One region of the Geodermatophilus sp. SYSU D01176 genome, then DNA from elsewhere that is predicted to be linked to it. Evidence: predicted binding sites of a transcription regulator. Region 1 holds the regulator's gene; each other region holds the start of a gene.
The links. The regulator LexA, encoded in region 1, represses DNA repair genes until DNA is damaged. The targets are predictions, from matches to a motif close to TCGAACANNTGTTCGA.
Positions count from the first base shown of each region.

Region 1 (6,989 bases):
GGGTCCCGGCCCGGGTCGTCGATCTCCTCGTTCGCTCCCGCTGTGCTGCTGCCCGTCTCGCTCATCTCGAGCCTCCTCGGAGTGTCGGTCGTCGTCCGGCCCTACCCGGTGGCGACCCGGCCACGCGCGCGGGATGCTCCGCGACGGTCACGGTGTTGCACCGGGTGATGACAACTCGGATGCCCCAGGTGCTGGGGTCTGCCACGCTGGAGACGATGACGACCGCACAGAACCGCGCCGTGCTCGCCGACGCCGAGGAGCGCGCCCCCCGCGCCGCCCCCGCGCCCGCCGAGGAGGCGCCCCGCCCGGACGAGGGGTGGGACGAGCCGGACGACACCACCGGCTCCTACGCCCTCGAGGCCCGCGGCGCGCTGCGCCGCGTCGCCGGCCTGTCGACCGAGCTCGCCGACGTCACCGAGGTCGAGTACCGGCAGCTGCGCCTGGAGCGCGTGGTGCTGGTCGGGGTCTGGACCGAGGGGACGCAGGCCGACGCCGACCGCTCGCTCGCCGAGCTGGCCGCGCTGGCCGAGACCGCGGGCTCGCAGGTCCTGGAGGCGGTGAGCCAGCGGCGCGACAAGCCCGACGCCGGCACCTACGTGGGGTCGGGCAAGGCCGCGGAGATCCGGGACATCGTCGCGGCCGCCGGCGCCGACACGGTGATCTGCGACGGCGAGCTGACCCCCGGCCAGCTCAACGCGCTGGAGAAGATCCTCAAGGTCAAGGTGGTCGACCGGACCGCGCTGATCCTCGACATCTTCGCCCAGCACGCCTCCAGCCGGGAGGGCAAGGCGCAGGTCGAGCTGGCGCAGATGCAGTACATGCTGCCGCGGCTGCGCGGCTGGGGTGAGTCGCTGTCCCGGCAGGCCGGTGGCCGGGTCGCCGGCGGTGGCGGCATCGGCACCCGCGGTCCCGGTGAGACCAAGATCGAGACCGACCGGCGGCGGATCCGGGCGCGGGTGAGCAAGCTGCGTCGCGAGATCGCCGGCATGGCGACCGCCCGGGCCACCCAGCGGTCGGCCCGCGGGCGCAACGCCGTCCCCAGCGTGGCGATCGCCGGGTACACCAACGCCGGCAAGTCCAGCCTGCTCAACCGGCTCACCGGTGCCGGCGTGCTGGTCGAGAACGCGCTGTTCGCGACCCTGGACCCGACGGTGCGCCGGGCGCAGTCCCCGGACGGCCGCGAGTACACGCTCACCGACACCGTCGGCTTCGTGCGGCACCTGCCGCACCAGCTGGTCGACGCCTTCCGCTCCACGCTGGAGGAGGTGGCCGCCGCCGACCTGCTGCTGCACGTCGTCGACGGCTCCGACCCCGACCCGCTGGGCCAGATCGACGCCGTGCACATCGTCCTCCGGGACATCGACGCGTCGGCGGTGCCCGAGCTCGTCGTCGTCAACAAGGTCGACGCCATGAGCGAGGAGGACATCCTCACCCTGCGCCGGGCGCTGCCGGGCGCGGTGTGGGTGTCGGCCCGCACGGGAGCAGGGATCGAGCAGCTCCGCGACATCGTCGCGGCCCGGCTGCCGCACCCCGACGTCGAGGTCGACGTTCTGGTCCCCTACGACCGGGGCGACCTGGTGGCCCGGGTGCACCGGGACGGCGAGGTGCTCCGGGAGACCCACGAGGCCGGCGGGACCCGGCTCAGCGCACGGGTGGACGGCGGACTGGCGGCCGCGCTCGAGGAGTTCGCGGCGCCGGTTGCCTGACACGCTGACCCCATCGAGCGAGGTCACGGGCAGGTCACGGCCCGGTACCGTGGCCGACGTGACCAGCGGCGCGGTGCGGCGGCGTCCCGGGGCGTCCCCCCCGGACGCCGCCGGCCCCGCACCCGCCGCCCCGGCGGTCTCCGTCGGCCGCCCCCCGCGGTGGCTGCTGGTGCTCGCGGTGGCCGTGACCCTCGCCGTGACCGTCGACCTGCTCACCCGCGGTGTGCTGGAGCGGATGGACCTGCGGGTCTCCGAGGTGGTGAGCGCCTGGGACCTGAAGGACTCGGCCGCCTACTGGCCGGTCTGGGCGGTGACCCAGCTCGGCGGGCGCGGGTTCATCCTCATCGTGCTCGCCGGCCTGGTCGGCTACCTCGGATGGCGTTCCCGCACGGTGCTCCCGCTGGTGCGGGTGCTGCTCGCGCTGGTGCTGCTGACCGCCGTCGTCTACTCCTTCAAGTACGGCACCGGCCGCACCGCGCCCGCCTACCCCGGGTCGTTCTTCCACCGCGACGGCGCCTCCTACCCCTCCGGGCACGTGGCCAACGCCGTGCTTATGTGGGGGGTGGCCCGCTGGCAGGCCGTGCAGTACCGGCTCGCGCCGTGGGTGCAGCGGACCACGTGGGTGCTCAGCGTGGCCGGCCCGGTGGCGACCGGCGTCGCCATGGTCTCGCTGGACTTCCACTGGGTCACCGACGCCGTGGTGGGTGCGGCGGTCGGCATCCTGCTGCTGGGCGTGGTTCACCTGCTGGACGCGGTCCTGGTGTCACGCTGGGCCGGTGCCCGAGCAGGCCGGTCCTCCGCGTAGCGGTGCCGGGGGGCGACGTCTGGCGGCGGGCACCGGCCTCGCGGTGACGCTCGTCCTCGGCGCCGCCCTGCCGGCGTACGCGCAGGCGGCCGACCCGACCGGGCCCGTGGTGCGCTGCCAGCTCACCGACCCCCGGCTGCCCGAGGTCTCCGGTCTGGTCGAGGTGGGCGACCGGATGCTGGCGCACAACGACGGTGGCGACTCGCTCGACGTCTACGTGCTCGACCGGACCTGCGCGGTGGTCACGGTGCACTCCGCGCCGGTGGACCCCTACGACCCGGAGGACATGGCCCTGGCCGTCGACGGGACGGTCTGGCTCGCCGACACCGGCGACAACACCGGCACCCGGACGACGGTGGCCCTGCTCGCCCTGCACGCCGACGGGAGCAGCTCGGTCTACCGGCTGGCGTACCCGGACGGTCCGCGGGACGTCGAGGCCCTGCTGCTCGCCCCCGACGGGACGCCGTACCTGGTCACCAAGGAGGTGCTGGGCGCCAGCGCGGTGTACCGGCCGGTGTCGGCGCTGGTGGAGGACGGCACCGTCGGGCTCACCGAGGTGGGTGGGGTCGACCTCGTGCTGACCGGGACGCCGGGCGGGCCGGTCGGCCGCGCCGGACAGCTGATGGTCACCGGCGGTGCGGTCTCACCCGACGAGCGGTACGTCGCGCTGCGCACCTACACCGACGCCTACGTCTGGCCGCTGAGCGGGTCCGACGTCGCGGGAGCGCTGGCCGGCGAACCCCGCCGGGTCGCCCTGCCGGAGGCCGCCCAGGGCGAGGCGGTGAGCTTCACCGGGGACTCCACCGCGCTCGTCGTCGCGGGGGAGGGGCTGCCCAGCGACGTCACCGTGGTCCCGCTGCCGGCCGCGGCGGCCCCGTCGAGCCCGTCCGCCGAGGCGCGAGCCGCGGAGGGATCGCTGTCCGGCCTGCTCGGCGGTGACGACGGACCGCCCCCGGTCGCGGCCGCCCTGGCCGCTGCCGTGGTGGCCGGCGTGCTGGTCTGGCTCGGCAGCCTGCTGTTCCGCCGGCGCGACTGACGCCGCGCCGGCGACCGGCCCTCCGGCTTCCTCCTGGCGTTCCCGAGCACGCGCAGGGCTCGGGGAGGAGGTCCCTCCTCAGACCCGGCGGAGCACCGTGACGACGCGGCCCAGGACGGTGGCGTCGTCACCCGGGATGGGCTCGTACGCGGGGTTGTGCGGCAGCAGCCAGACGTGGCCGTCGCGCCGCTTGTAGGTCTTCACCGTCGCCTCGCCGTCGATCATCGCGGCGACGATCTCGCCGTTCTCGGCGGTCGGCTGCTGGCGCACGACGACCCAGTCGCCGTCGCAGATGGCTGCCTCGACCATCGAGTCGCCGGTGACCCTGAGCATGAACAGCGTGCCCTCGCCGACCAGCTCGCGGGGGAGCGGGAACACGTCCTCCACCGCCTGCTCGGCCAGCACCGGGCCACCCGCGGCGATCCGGCCGACGAGCGGGACGTAGGTCGGGGTGGGGGTCTCCTCGCCGCCGGCCGGTGCGCTCGCCGTGGGCGCCGCGGTGCCGGGAACGTCGCCGGGCAGGCGCACGTCGAGCGCGCGCGGGCGGTTCGGGTCGCGGCGCAGCCAGCCCTTCTTCTGCAGCACGCTGAGCTGGTGGGCCACCGAGGAGGCCGAGGACAGCCCGACGGCCTCCCCGATCTCGCGCACCGAGGGCGGGTAGCCGCGGCGGTCGATCGAGTCCCGGATCACCTCGAGCACCCGCCGCTGGCGCTGGGTGAGCCCGTCCCCGGTCTCGCCCCGGTCGGGGAAGGTGCGCACCGTCGCCGCCTCGGCCGGCTCCGGTGCGGCCGCCGGCGTGCCGGTCCGGCTCCCGGACGCCCGCCGCGACGAGGTGCCGCCGCCCCGGGTGCCGCTGCCCGACGTCCCGCTCGTGCCCGCCACGTCTCCTCCTCGCCGGCTGTGCCGCCACAGCCCTCGTGTCCACACCCGCCCGGGCGCCGGGCCGGGCCTCCTGGACGGAGCCCCCTGCCGGCCCCCGGCTCCGCCGGCGCCTCCGGGGCGACGGTGGACGGGTGCTGATCGGACGGTAGCGCCTCGGGGCCGGGAGTTCAAACGTGTGTTCGAACCGCCTCGGTGAGGTGTCGGGTCGACCTCGTCGGTGGGATGCGGTAGACATCGCACGGACGTTCGATCGAACGCGTGTTCGATCCGATCGGGACGACGAGGAGGACGGGTCATGGGGAGCGTGCGGCAGGCCGTGCTGGAGTTCGACGCGGCGGTGCAGGTGCCGTGGCGGCCGTTGCTCGCCTCGGGCGACGTGGGGCGCGCCGCCCGGCCCGCCCGCGCGGCGCGGCCGCCGGCGCGCACCGCCCTGCCGGGCTCCGGTCCACGGGTCGCCGGGCACCTGCGTCCGGTGGCGGACCGTCCGGCGACCCCGGAGCGCCGGGCCACGGGTCCCGCCGCCGAGGTGACCCGCACGCGCCGCGACCCGGCGCGTCCCGGCGGTCGGCCGGTGCCGACCGGCCCGGCGGCGGGAGCCGTCCGCGGTGGGTGCACCGCCGCGCCGGCCTCCGTGCGGCTGACCCGCCGGGGGCGTCGGCTCGTCACCGCGCTGGCCCTGGGCGGCGCGGTCGCCCTGGGTTCGCTCATCCCGCCGCTCCTCGACGGCGGCGACGGGGGGCTGCGCCTGGCCGGCGGCAGCAGCGTCGTGGTGGAGCCGGGCGACACGGTGTGGTCGATCGCGGGCGAGGTGGCCGGCGACGAGCGGGACGTGCGGGTGGTGGTCGACGCCATCGAGGAGCTCAACGACCTCGAGGGCTCCGTCGTCGTGCCCGGCCAGGTCCTCCACCTGCCCTGACGGGCTGCGCGGTCCGGACGGGTGGCCGGGGTCGAGGAGCGACAAGGCGAGGCCTCCATGTTCGTCAACCCGTCGTGCCGAGTCGCTGACGCTCGGTGGTCGGAGGCCGATCTACCGTCGGAGCCGTGTCAGCGATCTCAGGCAGCCGGGCCGCCGTCTTCACCCAGCAGTCGCAGAGCGTCGAGGTCTTCCTCGACGGCGCCTGGTGGCCGGGGTCGCTCCTGGGGTGGCGTCACGACGGCGGCGGCTCCTGCGAGGTGTGGGTGCGGGTGAGCGTCGACGGGCGGGACCGGGAGACCTGGACCGACCTCGCCGAGGTCCGCCTGCCGGAGCCCCACCCCGCACCGGCGCCGGCATCCGACGTCGGGGCGGGCCCCTTCGCCGCGCTCGGCGAGGAGTTGCTCCCCGGGGCCACGGCCGTCCCGGCGGTGTCCCTGAGCGAGGCCGCCGCCCGCGAGCAGCGGGTGGCCGGCGTCCTCCCGGCGTCGGCTCCGGCCGCGGTGCGGCGCCGCCGCCGGCACGGCGGGGACGGGACCGCGGAGATGCCCGCCGCCCACGGCGGCACGGCGGGCCGGCACCGGGCCTCGGCCGTGGCGGGTCGCCACCGCGCGGCCGACGCGCTGCCGCAGCCGGAGGAGGCGCCGCGCCCGGCTGCCCGGGCCGAGGTGTCCGCCGACGCGACGGTGCTCATGCCGCGCGCCACCGAGGCCGACTGCCTGACCCGGCCACTGCGTCTCGGTGACCGCGTGCCCCGCCCGCGGCTGGCGCGCCCCGACGAGGCCGTCCGCGGCTGACGCGCCCCCCTTCCGCCCCTCCGGCGGCGCCCCGCACTACACCCCGCCACCCCACCGCGCGACCGGTGACCGTCCGCCGGCGGCGTGTCGCCGGGGCGGGTGTGACAGCTGTGCGCCGGTGGTCACGAAGTCGTCTCGACGGACGGCGCGCCTCGCGTTCCGGCTTGCAGATCTAGTGGAGCCGGACCTAGGGTTCCCCTACATCTAGTAGTTGCACCGCTGTAAGTCCGTCCACAGGCCGATCCTCAGGTCCTCCCCACGACGTCCACCGGATGTCCCCAGGAGGGTCCACAGTCGGCCTCCCGGCTCCGTCGCGCCGGCCGCTCCGGTGACCCCCGCGACGACCGGGCGGACGCGTGGCGGAACACCACCCGAGGGGAGGGGACCGGTCGTGCGCTGTCCCTTCTGCCACAACGCCGACAGCCGGGTCATCGACTCGCGTGAGGCCGACGAGGGGGCGACCACCCGCCGCCGCCGGTCGTGTCCCGCGTGCGGCCGGCGCTTCACCACGGTGGAGGAGGCCGTCCTCGCCGTCGTCAAGCGCAGCGGCGTGAGCGAGCCGTTCAACCGCAGCAAGGTCGTGGCCGGCGTCCGCCGGGCCTGCCAGGGCCGGCCGGTCGACGAGGACCAGCTGCAGAAGCTCGCCCAGCAGGTCGAGGACGCGATCCGCGCCACGGGCGCGGCGGAGGTCCCCAGCCACGAGGTGGGGCTGGCCATCCTGCGGCCGCTGCGGGAGCTGGACGAGGTCGCCTACCTGCGCTTCGCCAGCGTCTACCGCGCCTTCACCTCGCTCGAGGACTTCGAGAAGGAGATCACCGAGCTGCGGGCCCGGCACGTCGCTGCCGGCACC
Region 1 covers NZ_JBJGYN010000005.1:47,435-54,423, forward strand. The annotation lists gene ACI78Z_RS04905 (hypothetical protein) at 1-65, opposite strand, end outside; gene hflX (GTPase HflX) at 216-1,706, shown strand; gene ACI78Z_RS04915 (phosphatase PAP2 family protein) at 1,765-2,511, shown strand; gene ACI78Z_RS04920 (hypothetical protein) at 2,555-3,547, shown strand; gene lexA (transcriptional repressor LexA) at 3,626-4,429, opposite strand; gene ACI78Z_RS04930 (LysM peptidoglycan-binding domain-containing protein) at 4,725-5,345, shown strand; gene ACI78Z_RS04935 (hypothetical protein) at 5,471-6,139, shown strand; gene nrdR (transcriptional regulator NrdR) at 6,531-6,989, shown strand, end outside.

Region 2 (6,989 bases), on a different contig from region 1:
GCGGGCAGCACGCCGACGCCGCAGAGGGCCCACTCCCGCGCGCTCCCCCGCTCCAACAGCCGGTCGAGGTACGCGGCCAGGTGGGAGCGGGCGAAGCCACCGACGCCGAGGTGGACGATGCCGGCGCGCAGCGGGGACCTGTCGTAGGTCGGGACCGGCAGGACGCCGGCCAGCGAGGGCAGGGCGTCGGCGTCCAGCGGCTGCACGGTGGGCTCCCTCCGGGTCCCGCGGGCGGCCACCCGGGGAGGGAGGACTCCTTCCCCGGCCGGGTGTGCGGGTACACGCGGAGGCCGGGCGGCCCGACCCGGTGTTCACCGCGTGCTCCCGGCCCGTGCACCGCAGCGTCTCCGGGTTCGAGGCGGTCCGCCGCCTGCAGCCGGACTTCTTCCTGCACCCGGGCGACAACGTCTACGCCGACGGGCCGCTGCAGGAGAGGGTCGAGCTGCCCGACGGCACGGTGTGGCGCAACGTCGTCACGCCGGAGAAGAGCAAGGTGGCCGAGACGCTCGACGAGTACCGCGGCCAGTACCGCTACAACCTGCTCGACGCCAACGTGCGCGGCATGGCCGCCGAGGTGCCGCTGGTGGTGCAGTGGGACGACCACGAGGTCACCAACAACTGGTACCCGGGCGAGGTCCTCACCGACGAGCGGTACACGGTCCGGGACGTCGACACGCTGGCCGGCCGCGCCCGCCGGGCCTTCTCCGGTACACGCCGCTCGGCGGCGACCGGGTGCAGCGGATGCTGCCGTACGGCCCGCTGGTGGACGTGGTCGCGCTCGACCTGCGCACCCACCGGGGCCCGAACACCGACAACCTGGCCGCCGACGGACCGGGCACCCGCATCCTCGGTGAGGAGCAGCTCGCGCGGGTCACCCGGCAGCTCACGGGGTCGCGGGCGCTGTGGGAGGTGGTTGCCTGGGACATGCCGATCGGGCTGGTCGTCCCCGACGGCGAGGTCGCCCAGGAGGGCATCGCCAACCGCGACCCCCGCCGGCCGCTGGGCAGGGAGCAGGAGATCGCCCGGCTGCTGTCGGACCTCAAGCGGCACGGCGTCCGCAACGTCGTCTGCTGACCGCCGACGTCCACTACACGGCAGCGCACCACTACTCCCCCGAGCGGGCGGCCTTCGCCGACTTCGACCCGTTCTGGGAGTTCGTGTCCGGGCCGCTGCACGCGGGCGCCTTCGGTCCGAACGAGCTCGACGGGACGTTCGGCCCGCAGGTGGTCTTCTCCCGGACCGGCCGGCGGGCGGGCGGGCGAGGAGCCCAACGACTCCTCGCAGTTCCTCGGGCACGTCCGCGTCGACGGCGACAGCGGGGTGATGACCGTGGAGCTGCGGGACGTCGGCGGCCGGGTGCTGCACCGCACCGACCTGACGCCGTCCTGACCGCTACTCCTGCGCGGCGTCCAGGTGGTACCGCCGCCGCACCCATGCGCGGCCGACCAGACCCGTGCCGGTGAACACCACGGCGTTGAGGACGGCGAGGGTCCAGCTGACCAGCAGCAGCCTGAGGGCGAAGCCGACGGCGCCCCAGGCGAGTTGCTTGACGAGGAAGGAGCCGAACGGTTCCCTCAGGTACTGCGCCATCCACGCGCGGTCGTTCGCGCGGTCGCGCTGCCGCCCGCGTTCGACGTCCCGCTCGTAGCGGCTCCGTGGTCGGCGCTCCGGCTGCTCCACCCGTCGCACTCCTCGTCCCGGCCGGCCCCCGCCCGCCGGACCCTGCGGTACCGAGGACCGGGGCGCGAGCGCGTTCCCCCGGCCGTGGCACGCCGGCCCCCGCGGGCGCGACCCGGGTTCCTGGCGAGCGCCTGCACGCCCTGGCCCGGCGTATCGACCGGGACCGGCGCCGCGGTCAGAGATCGGCGGCCATCGTCCCCTCCGCGGCGCCCGGCACGGGGCGGAACCCGGCTGCGCGGTACAGGTGCACGGAGGGGTTGCCGGGCTCGACGCTGAGGCTGACCCGCGGGTACCCCCGCCGGCGGGCCTCCTCGAGCGCCTGGCGCAGCAGCCCACCGCCGATCCCCTGGCCGCGGTAGCCGGACCACACGCAGAGGCTGACCTCGGGGACGTCGTCGGCCACGTGGCCGTAGCCGCGGTCCGCCCCGGCGAGGACGAGCGCCCACACCACCCCCACGGTGCGGCCGTCCCGCCCGGCGACGAGACCGAAGTCGCCGCGCTCAGGTCGGAGGACGCAGTAGTGGCGCAGCTCGGGGGTCTCGTCGACGTCGCGGAAGGTGAACCGCTGGTCCCCTCTCCAGTTCACGTTCGTCACGGTCGCCGTCCGCAGCAGCTCGCGGTCGCTCTCGGTGAGCGGGCGGGTGGTCACCTCGATCGCCATGGGAGGAACTGTCACACCCGCCGCGCGGCCGGAGCTCCCGCCTCGTGCCGCGCGCCGGACGACGCACCTGCCGGGACGCGCTGCTGTTCAGTACGGCGGCGGGGTGGTGACGGCGGTCAAGCCCGACGCGGTGGTGACGGTGAGGGTGCCGTCGGGGGCGAGGTCCTGTCGCCAGCCCGGCGCCTGGTGCTTGCCGCGGTGGTCGGTGGTGCAGTAGCCGGCCAGGTTGGCCGCGGCGGTCTCTCCCCCCTCGGCATGGGGCCGGTGGTGGTCCAGCTCGCCGGCCTGCGGCACGCGCCGCCGGCAGCCGGGGAACCGGCAGCGCCGGTCCCGCGCCCGGCCCTGCCGGTCCAGCGCCGCGCGGGGCCGGTAGCCGGCGGTGGGGCCCGGCCGGCCGAGCCCGGGCCGGCCGCTCAGGTCGTGGGTGCAGGCCTCCGGCCGCCGCCGGCAGGCCCGGGCGCCGCAGTGCCCGGCCCGGCGCAGCCCGGGCAGGTCGGTCAGGGTCAGCAGCGCGCCGGTGACCGCGTCGGCGAGCACCAGGCGGGGCCGGTCGGCCAGCCCACCCCCGGCCGTGGCGTCCAGCAGCGCGGCCAGCTCGGCCCACTGGGCGTCCGCCGCGGCGGCCAGCGCGCCGAGCGCGTCGGGTGCGGCGTCGACCCGTCCGGCGGCACTCGCCCGCCAGGCGGCCTCGTCGGCGGCCTCGGCCTGCTCGGCGGTGCACACCGACCGCCGGGCGTGGCCGAGCGCCAGCCGGGCGGCGTGCACCGCCGCCCCGGCGTCGTCGACCGCCCGATCCGCGGCCGCCCACCAGCCACCCGGGGGCGGGTCGATGTCCGGGTGCGAGTCGGTGCCCCATGGCCCGGCGGGCGGGAGGCCGCCCGGATCGTCCAGCGGGTCGGGGTGGTCGGCGCCGTTGGCCACCGGGTCGACGCCGCGGTCGAGCCGGCCGCCGGCGGGCGGTGAGTCCGGCGGCCACTCGGGCTCGTCGAGTTCACCGGCCAGCAGCCGGGCCTCCATCCGGTCCCACCAGGCGGCCAGCGCGGCCTGCTCGGCCTCCTGCCAGGGCAGGTCTACCGCGGGCGTGACCCCAGCCGCCGGACCGGCCGGATCGGCGCTCGCGGCCGGATCGGCCTCCTGCCAGGGCAGGTCTACCGCGGGCGTGACCCCAGCCGCCGGACCGGCCGGATCGGCGCTCGCGGCCGGATCGGCGCTCGCGGCCGGATCGTGGCCGGCGAAGGCGCGCACCAGCTGCCGGGCCATCTCCGCCGGCACCAGCTCCCCGTCCACCTCGCCCGGCGCGTCCCCGCCCAGCATGGTCGCCACCGAGGCCACGATGGTCAGCAGCACCCGCACCGGCGGCAGCTCGCCCTCCCCCGGGCGCAGCACCAGGTCCAGCAGCGCGTCGACCATCTTCTGCCCGCGCGTGCGCACCGGCCCGCCGGGCTCGTCGACCAGCGCCTCGGCGCACTGCACCAGGGCCGCGTGCAGCGCCCGGGCCTCGGGCATGGTGCACACCACCGTCAGCGCCGCCATCCCCTCGGCCCGCTCCGGCCGCAGGGAGACGCCGCGCTCCTTCAGCGCCCGGGCCAGCCGCCGGGCCGCCGCGGCCGCGTCCCGCCGGGCGACCACCACCCGCGCCTTGTCGCCCAGCTGCGACGGGCTGGTCACCGTCCGACGGCGCCCCACCCAGGCCAGCAGGTCGGCCTCGACCTCCGCCCGCAGCGCGTCGTTGCTGATGGGGGCGACCTTGTCGATCAGGTGCCACAGGTGCCCGCGGTGGATCAGCCCGGATTCCAGCGCCGCCAGCGTGCCCGGCAGCCGCTGCACCAGCGTCAGCGACTCCTCCAACAACTTCGCCGCACCCGGCTGGGTCAGGTTCAGCGCGATCGCCAGCTCCGGGGTGGCCCACTCCGACACCGGCCGCAGCACCTCCGGGCGCGCCGCCCACCGCTCGGCCGACATCGCCCCGCGCTCGCCCTGCGCCCGATCCGCACTGGCCGGCCGGGACGCCGCGAACGCCGCCACCGCCCGCGCCCGCACCGCCGTGGCCCGGGCGATCTCCCGGTCCGCGGCCTGCACCGCACCCAACGGCCCGGCCGCCCACCCCACGACCGGCGCGTCAGCGGTCACCGCACTGACCCGCGCCCCGTCCCCCACGTCTTCGATCGTACGTTCGAGTTGGGTGATAAGCAAGACGAATTCGCAGGTCACAAGCGTGTACAACTGCGCTCAACTTGCAGCGGGCGCCGCACTGAGCCAGCCCCAGTGAGACCAGAGTGCAGTAAACCGTGCTCCCCGGACGCCGGGCAGCGCCCCGAAGACCTGCGCCCAGCGCGCGGACCAGCGCCTCGGTCAGCGAGCCGTGTTCAGACGAGGAACCGGTAGGCCGTCGTCCCCGGCGCGACGTGCTCGATGCGCAGCGGACTGGCCTCGATCCGGGCCAGCAGCGCCGGGAAGTCCGCCGCGCTGCCGAGCTCGATGCCGGTGAGCGCGGCGCCGGTCTCCCGGTTGTCGCGCTTGACGTACTCGAACAGCACGATGTCGTCGTCCGGACCGAGCACCTCGTCGAGGAAGCGGCGCAGCGCGCCGGGCTCCTGCGGGAACTCGATGAGGAAGTAGTGCTTGAGGCCGCGGTGGACCAGCGAGCGCTCGACCACCTCGGCGTAGCGGCTGACGTCGTTGTTGCCGCCCGACAGCAGGCAGACCACCGTCTGCCCCGGCTCGACCGGGACCAGCCCGCCGGTCAGCGCGGCGGTCGCCAGCGCACCGGCGGGCTCGGCGATGACGCCGTCCACCTGGTAGAGGTCCAGCATCTCGGTGCAGATCTGGCCCTCGGGCACCGCGACCAGCTCCGCGCCCGAGTCGCGCACCAGCGGGAAGGTCACGTCCCCGACGCGGCGGACGGCGGCGCCGTCGACGAAGGTGTCCAGCTGCGACAACTCGACCGGCGAATCGGCGGCCAGCGCCGCGGCCATGCTCGCCGCCCCGGCCGGCTCCACGCCGACGATGCGGGTGCCGGGGCTGTGCAGCCGCAGCCAGGTGGCGCAGCCGGCCAGCAGGCCACCGCCTCCCACGGGGAGGACGACGACGTCCGGCGGTACCGGGAGCTGCTCGAGGAGCTCCAGCGCGACCGTCGCCTGCCCGACCACGGTGTCGACGGCGTCGAAGGCGGGCACCAGCGTCGCCCCGGTGTCGCGGGCGCGGGCCAGCGCGGCGGCCGCGGCCTCGTCGTAGGAGTCACCGGTGACCACGAGCTCGACGAACTCCCCGCCCAGGGCGGCGATGCGGTCCCGCTTCTGCCGCGGCGTCGTCCCCGGGACGACGACCGAGCCGCGCACCCCCAGCGCCCGGCAGGCGTAGGCGACGCCCTGGCCGTGGTTCCCGGCGCTGGCGCAGACCACGCCGGCGGCCTGACGATCGGCGTCCAGCTGGCTGATCGTGTTGTAGGCGCCGCGGATCTTGTAGGACCGGCCGACCTGCAGGTCCTCCCGCTTCAGCCAGACGTCGACCCCCGTCCTCGCCGACAGCCGGGCGTTGCGCTGCAGCGGCGTCCGCTCGGCCACCCCGGCCAGCCGGCGGGCCGCCGCCTCGACCTGGGCGCCGAAGCGCTGCGCCGTCCCGGGGTGTGCGACGTCGACGCGGCTCTCCACGCCACCATCCTCCCCGACGCCGTCGCCGGGGTCCCCACCGAGACGCGGCAGCGGGCGCCGCCGGTCGTGGAGACCGGCGACGCCCGCCGCGGAGCGGTGCCGGGTCAGCCGGCCACGGTGATCCGGTCGGTGGCCGGCGGGGCCACCGGCTCCCCGGTGGACAGGTACGCGATGAAGGCATCCACGTCGAACCCGGGCTGGTTGACGGCGTCGGTGCCCTCGGTGAGCACGGTGAAGCCGTCCCCGCCGCCGGCGAGGAAGTTGTTGACCGTGATCCGGTAGGTCTCCGTCCGGACGACGGGGGCGCCGTCGATGGTCAGCGAGTCCGGCGCGACGGCGCCCCCGGTGACCGTGTACCGGACGCTGGCGGAGGGCTGCAGCACGCGCCCCACCGCGAACTGCTGGTCGAGCAGCGCGTAGAGCTGGTCACCGGTGAGGGTCAGCGTGGTGAGCAGGTTGTTGAACGGCTGCACGGCGAAGGCCTCGCCGTAGGTCACCACCCCGTCGCCCTCGGCGGCGCCCGACGAGGCGTGGGTCAGGTCGGCCCGCACGCCACCGGGGTTCGTGAACGCCGCGACGGCGCCGGCCTCCTCGTCGGTGGCGGCGAGCTGCGCGTCGGCGATCAGGTTGCCCAGCGGCGACTCCCCGCGGAGGTCGCCGACCAGGGGCTCCTGGGCCCGCAGGACGTCACCGGTGATCGCTCCGACCGGCTCGTTCGCGATCGGCTCGGCGATCTCCTGGTACCGGGCGACGAGCGCCTGGGCGTCCGCGTCGGGCGCGACGTCGCGGGTGACGACCACGTTGTCGGCCTTGCTGGTGATCACGTCTCCGGTCCGGCGGCTGATCCGCAGGTCGACGTCGGTGATCAACCGGCCGTTGGACAGCGCCTGGGTGACCAGCTTGCCGTCGACCGTGCAGACGTACCCGCTGTGGGAGTGCCCGGTCAGCACGACGTCGACGGCGTCGTCGATCGCGCCGGCGATGTCGAAGGCCGGGCC
Region 2 covers NZ_JBJGYN010000069.1:2,040-9,028, forward strand. The annotation lists gene ACI78Z_RS22985 (mannitol dehydrogenase family protein) at 1-206, opposite strand, end outside; partial or broken gene ACI78Z_RS22990 (alkaline phosphatase D family protein) at 308-691, shown strand; partial or broken gene ACI78Z_RS22995 (alkaline phosphatase D family protein) at 742-1,463, shown strand; gene ACI78Z_RS23000 (hypothetical protein) at 1,393-1,680, opposite strand; gene ACI78Z_RS23005 (N-acetyltransferase family protein) at 1,856-2,341, opposite strand; gene ACI78Z_RS23010 (DUF222 domain-containing protein) at 2,429-4,498, opposite strand; gene ilvA (threonine ammonia-lyase IlvA) at 4,708-5,991, opposite strand; gene ACI78Z_RS23020 (bifunctional metallophosphatase/5'-nucleotidase) at 6,096-6,989, opposite strand, start outside.
Region 2: a site for LexA is predicted at 4,503-4,518, ahead of ACI78Z_RS23010 (DUF222 domain-containing protein). Genes of this name have one in related genera too.

Region 3 (6,989 bases), on a different contig from region 1:
CGGTCAGCTCGGCGAGCGGCACGGTCAGCAGGAACCGCCCGCCCTCCGACTGCAGACCGGCCTCGCCGACCCCGGCGGCCATCCACTCGGGGATGGCGTCGAGCAGCGCCTCGACGTCGAGGAAGACCGGCCCCTCGCCGGGTTCGGCGTCGGGCAGCGACTCCACCTCGGCCCGGTCCGCGCCGGTCCACAGCGGGACGACGTCGTGCCCGGGACCGTCGGTCCACGGGGCCACCCCGTCCTCGTCGCCCCAGGCCCACAGCCCGCCGGAGGCGGCGAGCTCGTCCCAGACGGCGGACGGATCGGGATCGGTCACAGTGCCTCCTGCGTCGTGCGGGCCCCGGGACGACGACAGCCGCCGTCCGGGAGGGACGGCGGCTGCTGTCGTGCGGAGCCGGGGATGGCGGGCTACTGGTCGTAGCGCCGGCGGAAGCGCTCCTCGAGCCGGTTCTTCAGCGGCTGCCGGCGGGCCCCGCCGCGGCCGCGCCCACCACGGGAGGCCGTCGAGCCACCGGCGGGGGCGCCGGGACCGGCCTCGACCACACCGGTGGCCGAGCGGTAGTTCAGGACGGTGAGGGCCAGCCCGCCGAACGCCACGAGGAAGCCCAGGGCCCCCAGCGGCACCGACGGGATCACCGCGCCGCCGATGAGCGCGGCCATGCCGACGACGAACAGCAGGACGCCCACCTGCAGCTTGCGACGCGCCTTGCCGCGGCGGTCGCCGGTGCGGACCGACGAGGCGAACTTGGGATCGTCATCGACGAGGGCGCGCTCGATCTGCTCCAGCAGTCGCTGCTCGTGCTCGGAGAGCGGCACGTCGACCTCCACGTGGGCCAAAGCCAAGAACCCGACGGCGGTGCCCGCCGTCGGTGACACCGAGGATACGAGCCCTCAGCGGGGTGCGAAAGGCGAGCCGCGCCGGGCTCGCCGTGATCACCCCGGCGGGTGGCCCACGGCCTCGGCGGGGAGACGAACGGGGCCCGGCCGGAGTTCCCGCACCCGGTCGGAGGCCACCTCGCCGGGCGCGGCTCCCCCGCGGCGCCGCGGGTCACCGGGCGCGCTGCCCGTCCCGGTGCAGCAGCGTCGCCGGGCGGACCGCGCCGGCGCCGAACCGGCGGGCGGCCCGGTCGGCGGCCAGCTCGGCCTCCCGGCGACCGCGCTCCCGGGCGCCCAGCTCGAGCTGCCGCGGCGTCTCCCCGGCCCGCACCAGGCGCTCGGCGCGCACGCCGACCAGCCGGATGCGGGCGCGGTCCAGGCCGAGGGCGTCGAACAGGGCGCGGGCGGTGTCGTAGAGCTCCTGCCCGACGTCGGTGGGCACGTCGAGGGTGCGGCTGCGCGTGATCGTGGCGAAGTCGGCGAAGCGGACCTTGACCGTGACCGTGCGCGCCAGCCAGCCGCCCGAGCGCAGCCGGCCCGCCGTCCGCTCGGCGAGCCGCAGCAGCTCCCGGTGGATGACCGCCGGGTCGTCCACGTCGGTGCCGAAGGTCTCCTCGTGGCCGGTGGACTTCTCCGGCTCGTCGGGCACCACCCGGCGCGGGTCGCGGCCCCAGGACAGCTCGTGCAGGTGCGCGCCGGCCGCCGGGCCCACCGCCCGCTGCAGCGTGCGGACCGGGACGTGCGCCAGGTCGCCGACGGTCCGCAGCCCCAGCCGCAGCAGCACCTCCTCGGTCCTGGCGCCCACCCCCCACAGCGCGCCGACCGGCAGCGGGTGCAGGAACCCCATGACCTCGGCCGGCCGGACGACCAGCAGCCCGTCGGGCTTGGCGGCGGTGGAGGCGAGCTTGGCCACGAACTTGGTGCCGGCCACGCCGACCGAGCAGGTGATGCCCTGCTCGTCGAAGACGCGGGCGCGCAGGTACTCGCCGATCTCCGCCGCGTCGCCCAGCCGCCGCCCGGCACCCGAGACGTCGAGGAAGGCCTCGTCGAGGCTCAGCGGCTCGACCAGCGGCGTGATCGAGCGGAACAGCGCCATGACCGAGCGGGACACCTCGCCGTAGAGCGCCATGTCCCCCGGCAGCACCGTCGCCGTCGGGCACAGCCGCAGCGCGCGGGACGTCGGCATGGCCGCGTGCACCCCGTAGCGGCGCGCCTCGTAGGTGGCCGAGGTGACCACCCCGCGGTTGCCGGCGCCGCCGACGACGACCGGCGTCCCGGCCAGCTCGGGGCGGCGGCGCACCTCGACGCTGGCGAAGAACGCGTCCATGTCGACGTGCAGCACGGTGCAGCCCGCGGCACGGGACGACGACACCCCGACCTCCTCTCGAACGCCTGTTCGGCCTGGCGGGAGGACGCTAACGCCCGCGGCGGGACCGCGGCACCTCGACGCGGCGACGTGATCGAGCTGTTGCCGACCGGGCCGTCAGCGCTGGTCGGCGTGGGGGTGTGAGAGCAGGATGGGCGAGGTACAGCACCCCGCAGGGTCGCCGGCCGGTGACCCGGACCCGACGTGATGGGAGACCCATGGCCCTCGACGACGACGACATGACCACCACGGGAGGTCCCGCGGACGGCGGTGCCGACGGCGGCGCAGACAGCGGCGCTGATGGCGGCGCCGACAGCGGCGCGGGGCACGGCCCGGCCGACGGCGGTGCCGCCGGCGGCGGCTCGGACGGCGGTGCCGATGGTGGCGCGGACGGCGGTGCCGACGGCGGCGCGGGCCACGGCCCGGCGGACGGGGGTGCCGCCGGCGGCGGCTCGGACGGCGGCGCCGACGGTGGGGCCGACGGCGGCGCGGACGGTTCCGCCTGACCGAGGACCACACCACGCAGGACCGGCCGGACGCCTGGCCGGCCCTGCGCCGGTGCACCGCGCTCGACCCGCGGGTCTTCGCCGAGGAGTACTGGGCCCGCCGGCCGCTGCTGACCCGCGCCGAGACCGGCGGCTCCTTCGCCGACCTGCTGGACCTCGCCGCCGTCGACGAGCTGCTGTCCCGCCGCGGGCTGCGCACCCCGTTCCTGCGGATCGCCAAGGACGGCGCCGTCGTCGACCCCACGCGCTTCACCACCTCGGGCGGTGCCGGCGCGGAGGTCGCCGACCAGGTCTCCTCCGACGCGGTGCTGCGGCTGTTCGCCGACGGCAGCACCGTCGTCCTGCAGGGGCTGCACCGGCTCTGGCCGCCGCTGATCGAGTTCGCCGACCAGCTGGCCGCCGACCTCGGCCACCCGACGCAGGTCAACGCGTACATCACCCCGCCGTCCTCGCGCGGGTTCTCCCCGCACTACGACGTCCACGACGTGTTCGTGCTGCAGGTCGCCGGCGAGAAGCACTGGCGGATCCACGAGCCGGTGCTGACCGACCCGCTGCGCACCCAGCCGTGGAACGACCGGGCCGCCGCGGTGGCCGCCGCCGCCGAGCGCGAGCCGGTGGTCGACGCGGTGCTGCGCCCCGGGGACGCCCTCTACCTGCCGCGCGGCTACCTGCACTCGGCGACCGCGCTGGGCGCCATCAGCGCCCACCTGACCGTCGGCATCCACTCCGTGACCCGGTGGGCGGCCGCGGAGTCCGCCCTGGACCTGGTCCGCGTGCTCGCCGCCGAGGACCCGGAGCTGCGCCGCTCGCTGCCGCTGGGCGTCGACCTCGCCGACCCGGCCGCGGTGGCCGACGACGTCGCGGCGGTGCTGTCGGCGCTCCGGAGCTGGCTGGACCGGGTCGACCCGGCCGAGGTGGCCGACCGGCTGCGGGCCCGCACCTGGTCGCAGGTCCGCCCGGAGCCGGTGGCCCCGCTGGCCCAGGCGACCGCGGCCGCGGCCCTCTCCCCCGACACCGTGCTGCGGCTGCGCCGCCGGCTGCGCTGCCGGCTGCGCGAGGCCGCCGGGGACCGGGTGACCCTCGTCGCCGGACGGCGCTCCCTGGAGCTGCCCGCGGAGACCCGCCCGGCGCTGGCCGCGCTGCTCGCCGCGGGCGAGCTCAAGGTCGCCGACCTGCCCGGGCTCGACGCCGCGGACCAGCTCACCCTGGCCCGCCGGCTGGTGACCGACGCGATCGCCACCGTGCCCGGTGCGACCGCGGAGGACGATGGGGGGCGTGAGCGCGCGCCCGGGAACGGATCGTGAGCCGGCCGGGTCCCCGGGCGCGGGTGCGCCGGCGTCCTCCCGCGTGAGCGCTCCGGCCGACTTCTGCCGGGTCGCGGCGGCACCGGGCCTGCCCGCCGGCCGGCTCGACGAGGGCCGCTGCTCGGTGCAGGCGCTGGTCCGCGGGGACTCCGCCGTCGCCACCGCCTCGCCGGCTCAGCGCTGGCTGCTCATCGAGCAGCCGGGCCCGTGGGGCGCCGACGCGCTCACCCAGTCCCGCTTCGACCCGGCCGCGGCGCCGCGGCTGGCGCACCGGGCACGGATCGAGGAGGTGCGGGTGCTGCTGGTCCGCCGTCCCGGCGACCGGCTGGCCGACTCGCAGCGGCGCTGGGCCTACGTCGACGGCCGCCCCGGCGCCGAGGGCGTGTGGTGGTCGGTGCGCGACAGCGACGCCGAGCTGGTCGACGTCCCGTGGGACGGGTCGGTCGGGGAACGGGCCGAGCGCCCGCTCTACCTGGTGTGCGCGCACGGCGGGCACGACGCGTGCTGCGCGCTGCGCGGGCGGCCGCTGGCCCGGACGATGCCCGCCGACGACGTCTGGGAGTGCAGCCACCTGGGCGGCTGCCGGTTCGCGAGCAACGTGCTCGTGCTGCCGCACGGCTTCTACTACGGGCAGGTGCCCGGCGACGGCGCCGAGGTGGTCGCCGCGCACGCCGCCGGCCACGTCGCGCTGCCCTGGCTGCGCGGCCGCTCCGGGGTGCCCGCGCCGGTGCAGGCGGCGCAGCACACCGCCCGCGCGGAACTCGAACTGCTCGGGGTCGGCGACCTGCTGCCGCGTGGCGTGCGCCGGCTGACCCCCGCGGGGGCGGAGGTCGAGCGGTGGGTGGTCGTCCTCGCCGGGCCGCACGGCGACGTGGTGACCGAGGTCGAGAGCCGCCCGTCGGAGGGGTCGGCGCCGCTGACCTGCCGGGCGGTGCACGCCGCGCACAGCCGCACCTGGCACGTGCGGCTCCTCTCCGGCGTCTGAAGAAGGACTCCTCTGCAGGGTCCCGTGCCGGGCGTCAGGCCCCGGTGCCGGCCGCTCTCGGCTCGGCGAGGCCGTGCGCGACCAGCGTCTCGTACACCGTCGTCATCAGGGCACCGATCTGGTCCTCGTCGGGTCGGCTGTTCAGAGCGATGGCGACGACCAGCCCGGACTCCGGGGAGTACGCGTGCAGGAGGCGGAAGCCGAGGGTCTCGCCCTCGTAGAACCAGAGGGTGCCCAGGGCGTCGGTCATCTGGGCGACCCCCAGGCCGAAGCCCCTCGGGTCGTCGGGGCTGGTCGCCTCGATGGGCTCCCCCGTCGCCGTCGACACCTGGCTCATCAGCTCGGCCTGCTGCTGCGGCGGCAGCAGCCACCCCTCGTACAGGGCGCGCTCCCAGCGGGTCATGTCGGCCGTCGTGCTCAGGACGGCGCCGGCGCCGCGCGCCCAGGACAGCGAGGTCCGGCTGACGTCCTGTCCCCGCAGCGGGGACAGCTCGGGCTCGTCGGTCCGGGTGTAGTAGCCGGCCGGCATGCGGTCGGCGATCCCCGGGGGGTAGAGGTGCGAGCGGTAGTACGTGTCCCGCAGGCCCAGCGGTACGAGCAGCCGGGCGGAGAGCTGGTTCGCGTAGCCGGTCCCGGTCACCCGCTCGATGACCATCTCGGCGAGGACGTAGTTGGTGTTCGAGTAGCTGTAGCCCGAGGTGGCCGGGACCCCGGCCACGTAGCCGACCAGCTCCTCCGGGGTGAACTCCCGGAGCGGGTCGGCGGCCTGGTCGGTGAGGAAGGCCGGCTGGTCGTCGTAGGTGGGGATGCCGCTGGTCATGTCCAGCAGCTGCCGGATGGGGACGTCGCGCCACTGCGGGTACTGCGGCAGCCACCGGCCGACGGGGTCGTCGATCGAGAGACGGCCCTCCGCCTCGAGCTGCAGCAGCAGCACCGCGGTGAACGCCTTGGTGTTGCTGCCGATCTGCCAGAGGGCGTCCGGCTGCACGGGCACCGATCCGCCGGACTCCGTCGTCCCGGCGCTGACGTCGACCGTCTCCAGCTGGTCCGGGAGGCTGACGCTCACCCCGGCGGCCGAGACGTGCTCCGCCGTCCCGCGCGCCTGCAGGTACCCCTCGAGGTCGCCGCGCAGGTCGTCCGCCAGGGCCGGGTCGGCGACGACGCCCGCCACCGCCGGCGCAGGGGCCGCCGCGGCACCGGGGGCGAGCAGGACGGTGGTCAGGACCGACGCCGCGACGAGGGTGGGGAGGCGGCGTGCTCGTCTGGCGGTCATCACAGCCTCCGCCCTGGCGGGGTGGGACCGCGGGCTCCGGTCGCCGGGCGACTGTCGTCCCGCGGCCGCGGGGCGTCAACACCGCGCGGTCAGGTGAGGGCGCGCCCCCGCGCCGCGAGCAGTGGGATGGCCAGCTCCGTCGCGGTGAGTGACCCGTGGTAGCCGACCAGCCGGCTGGGACCGGGTTCCCGCTCGGTCGCGGTGAGCGCCCAGGTGCCGCGGGCGAGCGCCACGACGTCGCCGATCCGCCCGGCCAGGTCGTCGTCGACCGGGCCGAAGACGCCGCTGGCGATCGCCTCGTCGCGGCCGGCGACCCAGGCCCGCTCGCCGAGCACCTCCCGCCAGCGCGCCAGCAGGTCGGCCTCCGCACCGGGCACGGCGTGCAGGTAGCGGGCCCGCGGTTCGCCGGCCAGCAGGCGGACGTCCTCGGCGAGCTCGGGGGTCGCGTCGAGGTCGAGCCGGGTGCCGGCCGGGACGTCGAGCATCCCGTGGTCGGCGGTGACCAGCAGCGCGGCGTCGTCCGGCAGGCCGTCGACGACCTGCTCGACGAGCCGGTCCACCAGCGCCAGCTGGGCGCGCCAGCTCGCCGAGTCGACCCCGCGCACGTGGCCGGTGAGGTCGAGCTCGGCGGTGTAGCCGTAGACGAGGGTGCGCGGTGCGGCGGCCAGGGACTCCAGCA
Region 3 covers NZ_JBJGYN010000002.1:80,570-87,558, reverse strand. The annotation lists gene ACI78Z_RS01970 (hypothetical protein) at 1-316, opposite strand, end outside; gene ACI78Z_RS01965 (DUF3040 domain-containing protein) at 409-816, opposite strand; gene dinB (DNA polymerase IV) at 1,049-2,248, opposite strand; gene ACI78Z_RS01955 (BatC protein) at 2,461-2,748, shown strand; gene ACI78Z_RS01950 (cupin domain-containing protein) at 3,054-4,052, shown strand; gene ACI78Z_RS01945 (sucrase ferredoxin) at 4,096-5,037, shown strand; gene ACI78Z_RS01940 (serine hydrolase domain-containing protein) at 5,072-6,310, opposite strand; gene ACI78Z_RS01935 (alkaline phosphatase family protein) at 6,400-6,989, opposite strand, start outside.
Region 3: a site for LexA is predicted at 2,261-2,276, ahead of dinB (DNA polymerase IV). Genes of this name have one in related genera too.

Region 4 (6,989 bases), on a different contig from region 1:
ACAGCAGCAGGACCACCGCGGTGACCACGTAGATGAGCCGGCTGCGGCCGACGACGTCCAGCCCGGCCTCGCCGTTGTAGAGCCGGTGCGCCAGCGAGGCGCGGTGCCGCGGGCGCCGCGGGCCGGTCTCGCCCTCACGGGGCAGTCCGGCCTCGGCCAGCGCGGTCTCGTCCGCGGCCGCGGCCGCGTCGTCGGCCGCGCTGCCGGCGGGGGCCGCCTCGTCGGCGTCGGTGCCCACGGGCAGCTCGTCGGCGTCCGGTCGGGACTCGCGGCCGGTCATGCGTCGCTCCTGTCCTGCGTGGTGCGGCCGGCGCCGGCGGCCACGAGCTCACGGTCCCGGGTGGGACGACGGCCGGCCGCCGCGCGCGGGCGGTCGAGGCCGGCGCCGAGGCCGGACACGCGGCTGTTGCTGAAGACGCGGTAGCGCGCCAGCACCGCCATGAGCGGGTGGGTGAAGAGGAAGACGACGACCAGGTCGAGGACCGTCGACATGCCCAGGGTGAAGGCGAAGCCCTTGACGTCGCCGATGGCCAGCACGTAGAGGATCGCCGCGGCGAGGAAGCTGACCGCGTCGGCCGAGAGGATCGTCCGGCGGGCCCGGACCCACGCCCGCGGCACCGCCGAGCGCAGGGTGCGGCCCTCGCGGACCTCGTCCTTGAGGCGCTCGAAGTAGACGACGAACGAGTCCGCGGTGATGCCCAGCGACACGATGAACCCGGCGATGCCGGCGAGGCTGAGCGTGAAGCCGATCTGCCGGCCCAGCACGACCAGGACGGCGTAGACGACGACCGCCGACAGCACCAGGCTGGCGATCATCACCAGGCCGAGCAGCCGGTAGTAGAGCAGCGCGTAGACGAACACCAGCGCGATGCCGATGGCGCCGGCGATCAGGCCGGCCTGCAGCTGCTCGGCACCGAGCTCGGTCGAGATCGACTGCGCGGTGGCCTGCGTGAAGGTCAGCGGCAGCGCGCCGTAGCGCAGCTGGTTGGCCAGCTCCTCGGCGCCCTCCTGGTCGAAGGACCCGGTGATCGTGGTCGGGTTGGCGGTGATCGCGCCCTGGATGGTGGGCGCCGAGATGACCCGGCCGTCGAGGGTGAAGGCGACGTTGGCACCGACGTTGGCCGCGGTGTACTCCGCCCAGGTCTGCTCGGCGTCGCTCTCGAAGTCCAGCAGCACGACCCACTCGCCGGTGCCCTGCTGGGTGCCGGCGCTGGCGTCGGCGATCTGGGTGCCCTCGATGATCGACGGGCCGAGCAGGTACTTGGCCGTGCCGTCCTCGGTGCACGCGGCGACGTAGCTCTCCGGCAGCTCCACCTCGGGCGTGGTGTCCTCGGGGTCGCAGGTGAGCGTGGCGTACTCGGCCGCGGCCTGCTCCTGGGTGACCGGCGGCGCGCCGGGCTCGGGCAGCGAGGGGTCGGCGACGGCGCCGTCGCTCGGCGCGGCCGACCCGGTCGGCGCGGCCGGGTCGCTCGGGGCGGCGGGGTCCGTCGGCGCCGCGGGGTCGGTGGGCGCCGCGGGATCGGTGGGCGCGGCCGGGTCGGTCGCGCCGTCGGTCGGGGCCGCGGACTCCCCGGCGGCGGGGGTTTCCCCGGTCGTGGGGATCTCCTCGGCGGCCGGGGCGGCCGGCTCCGGGCCCTGGATCACCGGGCGAAAGCGCAGCTGCGCGGTCTGGCCCAGCTCGCGCGCCTGCTCGCCGTCGTCCCCGGGGACGGAGATGACGATGTTCGCGTCGCCCTCGGTGACGACCTCGGCCTCCGCGACGCCGAGGCCGTTGACCCGCTGCTCGATGATCTGGCGGGCCAGCTCGAGCTCGGTGGGGTCGGGAGCCTGGCCGTCCGGGGTGGCGGCGGTGAGCGTCACCGTCGTCCCGCCGCGCAGGTCGAGGCCGAGCTGCGGGGTGCGGGTGTCCCCGGTGAGGAAGACGAGGCCGTAGAGGACGGCCACGACGAGGAGGAAGGCGCCGAAGTACCGGCGCGCAGGCAGCGTGCGCTGGGCCACAGGGCGGCTCCGGATCAGCGGGTGCGGTCGGCCGGGCCGCCGTCCGCCGTGCCGTTCGTGTCGTCGCCGGGGAAGACCGTGCCGCCGGCACCGGGGCCGGTCGCTCCCGCGGGCTTGCGGATCTCGAGGACCGCCTGCCGCGCGAAGGTGACCACCACGCCGGGGGCGATCTCCAGGTCGACGGTGCCCTCGCCGAGGGCGGCGACGGTGCCGTGCAGGCCGGCGGTCGTCATGACCGGGGTGCCCGGGGTCAGCGACTCCTGCAGCGTCCGCTGCTGCTCCTGGACCTTCTTGCGCTGCCGCGCCGGGAGCACGATCAGCAGCACGAAGGCCAGGACCAGGATGACGAGCGGGAACAACTCCACGACAGATGTGCCTCTCTACCGCGCCGTACGGGCCGCGGTGGGTGCGGCCCGGGACGGGGCCGCTCGGGTGCGTCGGCTACGGCGCGGGGACATCCGGGCGACCGTGCGGGACGCGCGCGGGCGACGCCGGACGAGTTGCGCGCCAGCGCTCCGCAGTCTAGGCGTCGAACAACGTTTCTGACGACGAACCCGGGGCGTGTGGGTCGGCTGTGACCCGACCGAGGGGGACGCCGCCGCGCGGCACCGGCTGCCCGAGGTGCTGCCACGCCGCCTCGGTGGCCACCCGCCCGCGGGGCGTGCGGGCGAGCAGGCCGGCGCGCACGAGGAACGGCTCGCAGACCTCCTCCACGGTGTGCGGCTCCTCCCCCACGGCCACCGCCAGGGTGGCGACGCCGACCGGACCGCCGCTGAAGCGCATGACCAGCGCCTCCAGGACGGCGCGGTCGAGCCGGTCCAGGCCCAGGTGGTCGACGTCGTAGAGGGCGAGCGCGGCCTCGGCGACCGCACGGGTCACCCGCCCGTCGGCGCGCACCTCGGCGTAGTCGCGGACCCGGCGCAGCAGCCGGTTGGCGATGCGCGGGGTGCCCCGGGACCGCCCGGCGATCTCGGCCGACCCGTCCGCGGTGAGCTCGACGCCCAGCAGCGCGGCACTGCGGGCCAGCACCCGCTCGAGCTCGGCCGGCTCGTAGAACTCCATCTGCCCGACGAAACCGAACCGGTCGCGCAGCGGCCCGGTCAGCAACCCGGCTCGCGTGGTCGCCCCGACCAGCGTGAACGGGTTGATGTCCAGCGGGATCGCGGTCGCCCCCGGCCCCTTGCCGACGACGACGTCGACGCGGAAGTCCTCCATCGCCATGTAGAGGAGCTCCTCGGCCGGACGCGCGATCCGGTGGATCTCGTCGATGAAGAGGACGTCGCCGGGAGCGAGGTTCGACAGCATCGCGGCGAGGTCGCCGGAGCGCTCGATCGCCGGCCCGCTGGTGATCTTCACCGACGTCCCCAGCTCGGAGCCGATGATCAGCGCGAGGCTGGTCTTGCCCAGCCCGGGCGGGCCGGAGAGCAGCACGTGGTCCGGCGGGCGGCCGCGCCGCTTGGCGCCCTCGAGGACCAGCTCCAGCTGGCGGGCCACCTTGGGCTGGCCGATGAAGTCGGTCAGCGAGTGCGGCCGCAGCGCCGACTCGACGACCCGTTCCTCGTCCCCGGCGCCCGCGGACACCGAGAAGTCGCGGGCCACGCCCTCGGCCGGCTCGGCAGACAGCCCCCGGTCGAACGGCGAGCTCATGACCGGCCCAGCAGGCGCAGCGCCTGGCGCAGCAGGACGGCGACCTCCACCGAGCCGGTCGAGGTGACCTGCTCGTCGGCCAGCGGGGCGAGCTGCACGATCGCCGCGTCGGCCTCCCTGGTCGTCCAGCCCAGGCCGACCAGCGCCGCGGTCAGTTGGTCACGCCACGGCGCGACGGGGGTGACGGCGGGCAGTCCGGACGGCGCGGCGGCGCCGTCGAGCTGGGTGTCGGTCGTGGTGGCACCGAGCCGGTCGCGCAGCTCGAGGATCAGCCGCTCGGCTCCCTTCTTGCCGATGCCCGCCACTTGCATGAGGGCCTTGACGTCGGCCATCGACACCGCGCGGCGGACCTCGCGCGGCGGGTGGATGGCGAGCACGGCCTGCGCCAGCCGCGGTCCCACGCCGTTCGCCGTCTGCAGCAGCTCGAACAGCTGCCGCTCGTCGTCGTCGGCGAAGCCGTAGAGGGTGAGCGAGTCCTCGCGCACCACCAGGCTGGTCGCCAGTCGCGCGTTCTCGCCCACCTGCAGCCGGGCGATGGTGCCGGGCGTGCACTGCACCGCGAGGCCGACGCCGCCGACCTCGACCACCGCGCCGTCCGGCGACACGGCCGCCACCCGTCCGTTCACCGAGGCGATCACCGGGACACCCCCTGCCAGCGCGGCAGCGTCCGCTGCACCACCGGCGCGCCGATCCCGCCGGCCAGCGCCGCGACCTCGAGCCGCTGCTGCGCCGGGCCGCGCCAGGCGTGGCAGACCGCCAGCGCCAGCGCGTCGGCGGCGTCGGCGGGCTTGGGCGGGGACGCCAGTCCCAGCACCCGGGTGACCATCAGCGTGACCTGCTCCTTGTCCGCGCGGCCGCTGCCGGAGATGGCGGCCTTGACCTCGCTGGGGGTGTGCCAGGCGACCGGCCGGTCGGCCTGGGCGGCGGCGAGTGCGGCCACACCCGCCGCCTGCGCCGTCCCCGTGGCGGTGCCCTTGTTGTTCTGGGTGAAGACCCGCTCGATCGCCACGACGTCGGGCCGGTGCTCGCGCAGCAGCGCGGTGACGGCGGTGTGCAGCTCCAGCAGCCGCAGCTCGAGGTCGAGCTCCGCGGCGGTGCGCACGACCCCCACGCCGACCGCGACCGGCCGCGCGCCGGGACGCCCGTCGACCACTCCCCACCCGCACCGGGTGAGGCCCGGGTCGATGCCGAGCACCCGCATGGAGCCTCCCGCCGTCAGCCGAACTGGTGTTCGACCCACGCTAACCCCTGCGGACGACGGTCCCGCGCCGCCACACCCGGCCTCCGGCGATTTCCGCGGAAACCGCCGGACGGGGCTCAGCCGACCTTCTCGAGCACCTCGTCGGAGACGTCGTAGTTGGCGTAGACGTTCTGCACGTCGTCGCAGTCCTCGAGCGCGTCGATCAGCCGGAAGACCTTGCCCGCGGCCTCCTCGTCGAGCTCGACGGAGACGCTGGGCACGAAGCCGGCGTCGGCGGAGTCGTAGTCGATGCCGGCGTCCTGCAGCGCGGTCCGCACGGCGACCAGGTCGGTCGGCTCGCACACGACCTCGAAGCCGTCGCCCTGGTCGCGCACCTCCTCGGCGCCGGCGTCCAGGACGGCCATGAGCACGGCGTCCTCGTCCACACCGTCGCTCTTCGGCACCACGATGACGCCCTTGCGGGAGAACAGGTAGGACACCGAGCCCGGGTCGGCCATCGACCCGCCGTTGCGGGTCATCGCGGTGCGCACCTCCATGGCCGACCGGTTCTTGTTGTCGGTCAGGCACTCGATGAGGACGGCGACACCGCCGGCCGCGTAGCCCTCGTAGGTGATGCTCTGGTAGTCGACGCCACCGGCCTCGAGGCCCGCGCCGCGCTTGACCGCGCGGTCGATGTTGTCGTTGGGCACCGAGCTCTTCTTCGCCTTCTGGATGGCGTCGAACAGCGTCGGGTTGCCCGCCGGGTCCCCGCCGCCGGTGCGGGCCGCGACCTCGATGTTCTTGATCAGCTTGGCGAAGAGCTTGCCGCGCTTGGCGTCGATCCCGGCCTTCTTGTGCTTGGTCGTCGCCCACTTGGAGTGGCCACTCACGGCATTCCCCTCTCGTTCCCGGCGGCAGCGCCGTCCCTCTCGGCCAGGTGGCGTCGGACGATGTCGACGAACAGCGCGGGCACCCGGCGGTCCCCGGTCAGCTCGGGGTGGAAGCTGGTGGCCACCAGGTTCCCCTGGCGGACCGCGACGATCCTACCGTCGGCCGCTCCCCCGACGACCCGGCCGAGGACCTGCACCCCCTCCCCCGCCTGCTCCACCCACGGCGCCCGGATGAACACGGCGTGCACGGGGCCGCCGGCCACGCCCTCGATCTCCACCTGCGACTCGAAGGAGTCGACCTGCCGGCCGAAGGCGTTGCGCCGCACCGTGACGTCCAGCCCTCCGACGGTGACCTGGTCAGGCGGGGCGTCCAGCAGCCGGTCGGCGAGCATGATCATCCCGGCGCAGGAGCCGAAGACCGGCAGCCCGCCGGCCACCGCGGCGCGCAGCGGCTCCAGCAGGCCGAACCGGGCGGCCAGCTTGGCCATGGTGGTCGACTCCCCACCGGGGACGACGAGCGCGTCGACCGCCGCGAGCTCCTCCGGACGGCGGACGGTGACCGCCTCGGCACCCAGCTCCAGGAGGGTCGCGAGGTGCTCGCGGACGTCGCCCTGCAGGGCCAGCACACCGACGACGGGCTTCCTCGACACGAGGGACCAGGCTACGTCGACCGGTCAGGGCCCCGCCGCCCGCTGCGAGCTCCAGGTCAGGAGCCGCTCCAGCGGGCCCCGGCCCAGCGCCACCCGCCACGCCGTCGCCAGCAGCAGGGCGGTGACGGTGAAGCGGACCCAGGTCCCCCAGTCGTCGGAGGAGTCGACGTCCAGGGCCGCGATGACGACGAGCTGCGCGGTGTAGACCGTCAGCGCCAGCGCGCCCACCGACGCCAGCGGGTACGTCAGCCGCGGCAGCAGGTCGGCCACGACCAGGCACACCCCGACGACGGCGACCGCGACCCCGCCGGAGCCAACCACCTCGAACGGGGTCGAGCTGTGCGGCTGGGCGCCGGCGAACCAGGCCGGGTCCCACTCCCCGGAGGAGCCGAAGCCGGCCTCGATCCCGACCAGCCGCTGCCCCGGCGCGAGCTGCCGGGTGCTCAGCCAGCCGCCGAGGTAGCCGGTGACCGCGGCGACCGACCCGCCGGCGACCAGCCCCGCGCGCACCCGGGCCGCACCCAGGTCCAGCCGGCCCACGGCCAGCCCGACCAGCACGAACGCCAGCCAGACCGCCGCCGGGTAGTAGCCGGTGACCAGCAGGAAGGCGAACGCGCCGCCCTC
Region 4 covers NZ_JBJGYN010000002.1:193,070-200,058, reverse strand. The annotation lists gene secF (protein translocase subunit SecF) at 1-280, opposite strand, end outside; gene secD (protein translocase subunit SecD) at 277-1,998, opposite strand; gene yajC (preprotein translocase subunit YajC) at 2,013-2,363, opposite strand; gene ruvB (Holliday junction branch migration DNA helicase RuvB) at 2,521-3,645, opposite strand; gene ruvA (Holliday junction branch migration protein RuvA) at 3,642-4,283, opposite strand; gene ruvC (crossover junction endodeoxyribonuclease RuvC) at 4,280-4,846, opposite strand; gene ACI78Z_RS02465 (YebC/PmpR family DNA-binding transcriptional regulator) at 4,963-5,715, opposite strand; gene pdxT (pyridoxal 5'-phosphate synthase glutaminase subunit PdxT) at 5,712-6,365, opposite strand; gene ACI78Z_RS02455 (heparan-alpha-glucosaminide N-acetyltransferase domain-containing protein) at 6,390-6,989, opposite strand, start outside.
Region 4: a site for LexA is predicted at 4,865-4,880, ahead of ruvC (crossover junction endodeoxyribonuclease RuvC). Genes of this name have one in related genera too.